One region of the Arthrobacter sp. CAN_A6 genome, then DNA from elsewhere that is predicted to be linked to it. Evidence: riboswitches for the same ligand, from Rfam matches in the RefSeq annotation. Region 1 holds a riboswitch; the other holds the start of a gene.
What was found. A riboswitch is a leader RNA that binds a small molecule or an ion and turns the genes downstream of it on or off. The one in region 1 is predicted to bind glycine.
Positions count from the first base shown of each region.

Region 1 (3,203 bases):
GGGCCAGCCGCCGTGTGAACGTCCCATTGCCGCATCCGACGTCGACAACGGGGAGGGTGAGGTCCATCCACTTCTGGATAAGACCTTCGTACTGGTTCCACTCAGCGTCCGAAGCGGAGTCCCACAACACCTCTCCGCCGGCTCCGGTCTGCCGCACGCGGCTCCAGTATCCCTCCCAGGCCTTGGTCGGATCCCGGGGCGCCCGCGTGGAGAGGAGGGCAACCCGCGGCACCATGCGGGCCTGGTCGATGAAATTCGGCATGAGGCCACCTTAGGACGTCACGCCAGCAACTCGCGCACCATCGGTATCACTTTCGTTCCGTACAGCTCTACGCTGTGCATCAGTTTTTCGTGCGGCAGCGGCCCGGCGCTGTACTTCATGTCGAAGCGGTCGATTCCGAGGGTGGTCGCAGTGGCGGCGATCTTCCTCGCGACGGTCTCCGGCGAGCCCACATAGAGGGAGCCGCCGTCGGCCTCGGCGTCGAACTCCGCCCTTGTGGTAGGGCCCCAGCCGCGCTCGGCGCCGATGCGGTCGCGCAGGATCCGGTTGTCGGGCCAGAGCTCCTCGCGGGCCTGCTCGTCGGAGTCGGCGATGTAGCCGGGCGAATGCACGCCGATGGGGAGCGTCGGCCGACCCAGTTGGGCGAGGGCGCGGTGGTACAGATCAACATAGGGTGCGAAGCGGGATGGATCGCCCCCGATGATGGCCAGCATGAGGGGCATTCCGTAGCGTGCGGCGCGCACCACGGATTCGGGGCTGCCGCCGACGCCGATCCACGTCTTCAGGCGCCCGGATTCCGTGGGCGGATAGACGCGATGGTCGGTCAGGCCCGGGCGGGTGCGGCCGCTCCAGTTCACCGGCTCTTCCTTGATGAGTTCGGCGAAGAGGCTCAGCTTTTCCTCGAAGAGCTCCTCGTACTGCGAGAGCTCGAAACCGAAGAGCGGGAAGGACTCGGTGAAGGACCCGCGGCCGAGGATCACTTCGGCGCGCCCGTTGGACGCCGCATCGAGAGTTGCGAACCGCTGGTACACCCGGACGGGGTCATCGGAGCTCAGGACCGTGACGGCCGAGCCCAGTCGGATCCGCGTGGTCCTGCCGGCGATGGCGGCAAGGACCGTCTCGGGCGCCGAGACCGCAAAATCGTCCCGATGGTGTTCGCCGACACCGAAGAAGTCGATTCCCACCTGGTCGGCCAGCACGGCTTCCTCGATCACGTTACGGATCACCTGCGGGTAGGGAACCAGTGTGCCGTCACTTCCCCTCGTGACGTCGCCGAAGGTATCCAGTCCCAGTTCGAGGTGCCGTGCCATGGTTGACGCTCCCGTGTCCTTGTAGTCGACCCACTCTGGATCCTGGGAGCTACAACGCGGCCGTTCCGGGCCTCATTCCCGATCCGCATGCAGATGCATGGTTCGTGTCGGGGCCTTCGGCTCGTCCAGGTCTCCCTTCCTGCGGTGCGCATTCCTCGATACCGCGAGAGTTCGGCCGGCTTTTGCCCGACCCACCACCACGCGGTAAGCTTGTGAGAAGGACCACACACAATTGAATACGCCATTGACCTGCAGCGGGAGAGTTCTACCGCGAAAGTCGACTCCGGTAGGCGCCGTAGGAGCAAATCCTCCCCAGGAATCTCTCAGGCCCAGTACCGCTGCGGTTAGGCAACTCTGGAAAGCAGCACTGCATCCTCCCGCGTTTTCTCGCGGAACCTGCGGCGCTCACCGACGGTGCAAGCAGGCGTTCATGCCTTGCGGAAACTCTCAGGTCCCCTACAGAGCGGGGAGGAACCCACCACGTAGGCGCACCCACGCGCACCCACCTGACGTATGGAGTTCCCATGACAGCCTCCCCGGAAACGGCTTCAACCTTCGCAGACCGGCATATCGGCCCCCGCCCGTCCGACGCCGGTCGGATGCTGGAGGTGCTCGGCTACCCCAGCATCGACAAGCTCGTCGACATCGCTGTACCTGCCAGCATCCGTTCCGAGCGCGCACTGAACCTTCCCGGCGCGCTGAGCGAATCGGAGGTCCTCGTCCAGCTGCGTGCCATGGCGGGGAAGAACAGGACCGCGGTCCAGATGATCGGGCAGGGCTACTTCGACACCGTCACGCCCCCCGTGATCCGCCGCAACGTGCTCGAATCCCCCGCCTGGTACACGGCCTACACGCCCTACCAGCCCGAGATCTCGCAGGGACGCCTCGAAGCGCTCCTCAATTTCCAGACCATGGTGCAGGACCTCACCGCCCTCGACATCGCCAACGCCTCGCTGCTCGACGAAGCCTCCGCCGTAGCCGAAGCGGTGCTGCTCATGCGCCGCACCGGCAAGAACAAGGGCCGCACGGTGATCGACGCCGACGCCCTCCCCCAGACCGTCGCCGTCGTGCGCGGCCGCGCCGAAGCCCTCGGCTTCGAAGTGGAGATCGCCGACCTCTCGACCGGACTGCCGGACGGCGACATCAACGGCATCGTCCTGCAGCAGCCCAGCGTTTCGGGAGCCATCCGCGACTACAAGGCAGTGATCGACGCCGCCAAGGAGCGTGGCGCACTCGTCACCGTCGCCGCAGACCTCCTCGCACTGACCCTCATCACCCCTCCCGGCGAGCAGGGCGCCGACATCGCCGTCGGCTCGGCCCAGCGCTTCGGTGTCCCGCTCTTCTTCGGCGGGCCGCACGCCGCGTACATGGCCGTCCGCAAGGGACTCGAGCGCATGCTCCCCGGACGGCTCGTCGGCGTCTCGAAGGACGCTGACGGCGCGCCCGCCTACCGTCTGGCACTCCAGACCCGCGAGCAGCACATCCGCCGCGAGAAGGCGACGTCGAACATCTGCACCGCGCAGGCACTGCTCGCGATCGTCGCCAGCATGTACGCGGTGTATCACGGGCCGGAGGGGCTGAAGGCCATCGCGCGCACCACGCACGAGCGTGCCGTGCAGCTCGCCGACCTGCTGGCCGGGACCGATGCCACAGTGGTCCACACCGAGTTCTTCGACACGCTGCTGGTGAAGGCGCCGGGCAAGGCTGCCGACCTCGTGCAGCAGGCCGAGGAGCAGGGCTTCAACCTGCGCCGCATCGACGCCGACCACTTCGGCATCTCCTGCGACGAGACCACCACCGTGCAGCACGTCGAGGCGCTCGCCGGGATCCTCGGGGCGGAGATGACGGGATCCGCCGGTGCCGACGGATCCTCCGCCACCGGCGGAACGAGC
Region 1 is NZ_JADOUV010000001.1:203,318-206,520, forward strand. Features, by position in the region: gene IWX75_RS00995 (class I SAM-dependent methyltransferase) at 1-262, opposite strand, end outside; gene IWX75_RS01000 (LLM class flavin-dependent oxidoreductase) at 280-1,311, opposite strand; glycine riboswitch at 1,557-1,659, shown strand; gene gcvP (aminomethyl-transferring glycine dehydrogenase) at 1,836-3,203, shown strand, end outside.

Region 2 (3,203 bases), on a different contig from region 1:
AGTGTGCTGAGAATTTTGGCGATCTCGATCGGGGCGACGGCGCAGCCCAGACGGGATCCGGTCATGGCGAACTTCTTGCTGAACGTGTAGAGGATCACGGTGCGCTCCGCCATGCCGGGAAGCGAGGCGATGGAGCTGGAGACACCCTCATAGCGCGTCTCGAAGTACGCCTCATCGGAGAGTACCCAGAGGTCGTGCTCCTGGGCGAGCTGTGCGATAGCCTCCCGCTCGGCCGACGTCGACTCAGCCGAGATGGGGTTCTGCAGGTCGTTGTAGATGATTGCGACAGTATTCGGGGTGATCGATGCGCGCACCTGGTCGAGATCGATCGCGAAGCCCTCGCTCGTGGGCAGGTAGCGGTAAGGCACCGCTGTGCCACCGAGGTACTCGATCTGCGATTCGTAGATCGGGAAGCCGGGGTTGGGATAGAGCACTTCCTGGCCGGGGTTCATGACCGTCTGCAGGAATTTCGTGATCACGGGCTTGCCGCCCGTCATCACGACCACGTTGTCAGGGGTGAACTCAATACCTCGGCGGGCCCCAAGATCGTCGGCGAGTGCCTCGCGCAACTGCGGGATGCCGGGGCCCGGGCAATAGCCCGTATAGCCGTCGGCGATGGCCCGGTTCATGGCTTCGACGATATGCGGGGCCGTCGGGATGTTGATGTCGCCGAGATGGAAGGGGTACACGAGGTTCCCCTTCGCCTTCCAGGCGGCCGCGGCTTGGGCGACGCTAAAGGCGGTTTCGGTGCCCAGACGTTCGAGCCGGTTCGCGAGTTGCTGCATGCTGTTCCACTCCTCATCGAGATTGTGATCGATCTTCTTCGGTAATAATTGCTGCTTTTGCGTCGTGGCGGCGGTTAGGCAGGGTTGACTGGTGCCTTTCCGAGGCCCACGGCCAGGAACTTTTTGCGGACGTGGTTCTTAGTCCGTTTCCGGGCCGATGTAGTAGGGGCAGTCCTGGCTACCCGGTTCACCGGAACAAGTTTCCTCCTGAACCTCAGGCTGCTCCCCGACGCTGGTGGTTAGCATATTTTGCGGGCTTGTTGTCATGGTTTTCCTTGTTCACACAGCCGCCCCAATACTGCAGCGTCCACGAACTCGGGATGTTTCCTGAACACCGGGCCCAGAGAGTCTAAGACCTCGATCACAACCTGGTGGAACTCCGTCTCACCCGGGTTACGTCGGAATACCTCATCACGCACAGAAGACAACGCTGAATCCATGGAACTCCCCGATCTCGGCAACAAAGCCCTCCGGAAGACGGAGGACAAAACGTTTTAGGCCCTGCCCTGCGAGATCTCGGGCTGATACGGGGTGGTAGGCCGTGTACCAAGCGGGAGCTTCCAGGACGTTGCGACGGATGATCGGTGGCGTGATGGTGTCGTAGTAACCCTGCCCGATCATCTGAACGACGGTCTTATTCTTGGCCACCAGCTCACGGAGTTCAGCCAGTACCTCGGTTTCACTGCGGGCATCGCCCAATGAGAGCGGTCCGTCAATACGGATCGAGTCAGGAACCGCGCTGTCAACGAGACCGTCGCCGCTGTCGTAGCCCACAGCCTTGAGCATGGTGTCGATGTCCGACTGGCGCCGGGCACCGATATGGCGGTCAGCGAAAATGGCCGGAGAAGATTGAGCCGTCATGAAAGGAACTCCATAATTCAGGCAGCGCAACGCGCCACGATGACTTGGGTTCCTCCCCGCTCTGTATTGGACCTGAGAGTTTCCGTTTTGCCCTGCTGATAGCAGGACGCCACTTGCACCGCCGGTGAGTCCGGTTGGCCGGACTACTTTCCAGAGTTGCCTTGCCGCGGCGGTACACGGGCCTGAGAGATTCCCGGGGAGGGTTTGCTCCTACGGCGCCTGCTACACGTACCGGCAGAACTCTCCCGCCGCAGATCATAAGCAGTTCACTTGTAGTGATACGCGACACACGTTAGCGCTAGACCTGTCGAATACGCAAATGTGGGGTTCGCGACCGGCCTGCAGCAGCGGGACATGACCTAGACCTACGACCCTGTAAGGGTAGGGAACTCGGAAACATGCACCGCGCATCGATAGTGTTTTGTGCCCGCTCAGGTAGGGGCGAGGAAGCCTCGGAGCAGCGAAGCGGTGCCATGAAGGTGATCCTGGGACGCCCTCCACATCGCCCCTAAGGATTGCATCGACGATGTCCTGATGCTGCCGGTTCGAGTGCTCTAGGTTCGGCTCAAGAAGCGGGATCCGATCCAGAAGGTCGCTAACTTTCGAACGTACATCCGCCACCGCATGGGCGAGGCTCGGCGATCCGACCACCTCGGCAATCGCGACATGGAATCGGGCATCCTTTGGGCGGTATTCACCCGTCGACGCCCGAGAGACTTCATCGAGAGCCTTCAGCAGGTGGCTGCGCTGTGCCGGAGACAGCCGCGCCCCAGCGGCCAGTGATGCCGCTGCGGGCTCAAGGACGCCACGGAACGTCAGGACGTCCTCCACCTCCTCAGGGTTCAACTTCGGGAGCACGTCAGCGACGACAGTCGGACGGAAGCACACATAGGTTCCTCCGTAGGGTCCCCGCTGCACCTCGACAAGAACCAGGCACGCCGTCCATCGAAAGTCCCCGCGATCAAGCAAGCTACTGCAGCCCCACACAACGGGGACCACTACTGCCCGGCTACAGCGGGTCCATCCAGTCAAAAGGAGCTTCGCTGTGAGCCTTGCCCCCGAGAGCCTCGCCTGCTGCGCATCGAGGCGCGCAATGCCGAGACGCCGGTCGATCGCTGGGTGAAGCCCGGCGAATTCGTCGAACTGAGTGAGGAGGCGGAAGAGATCGGCTTCCTCGGCGTCATGAGCGGCCCGCTTGTGCGCTCGTCCTATCGTGCGGGCCGCCTCTGGGCGCGGGCCATGCGCAAGAAGGGCCTCGAACTGCCCTCAGAACTCGCGCACCTCGACGACTCCGGCTCCGCCTCCCAGGAAGCATCCTCACTTCTCGCCGGCTAACGCACAATGCCTCTAATAAGGTCCTCGCACTGATCTTGTTCTGCCAACGCCAAGCTGCTCGGCCGCTGCCGCTGAGTTTGGTTGTACCACTGTGGTGCTGGTGCAGTACCAAGCGAAGAAGTCATCTGATCGCATCTCTTTCTGCGCCCGGGTCCTACGGGCTGGAAAACAGGCCTTCCGGCGCCGGCACAACAGGCAGCGGTTTGCTGGCTGGTGCATGGG
Region 2 is NZ_JADOUV010000014.1:21,725-24,927, reverse strand. Features, by position in the region: gene IWX75_RS15845 (pyridoxal phosphate-dependent aminotransferase) at 1-785, opposite strand, end outside; partial or broken gene IWX75_RS15840 (glycine dehydrogenase (aminomethyl-transferring)) at 1,286-1,646, opposite strand; glycine riboswitch at 1,698-1,805, opposite strand; glycine riboswitch at 1,807-1,904, opposite strand; gene IWX75_RS17895 (FadR/GntR family transcriptional regulator) at 1,902-2,477, opposite strand; partial or broken gene IWX75_RS15830 (lipoyl synthase) at 2,751-2,981, shown strand; gene IWX75_RS15825 (DUF4913 domain-containing protein) at 3,136-3,203, opposite strand, start outside.
Region 2: another riboswitch for glycine. It lies ahead of IWX75_RS15840 (glycine dehydrogenase (aminomethyl-transferring)); the one in region 1 lies ahead of gcvP (aminomethyl-transferring glycine dehydrogenase).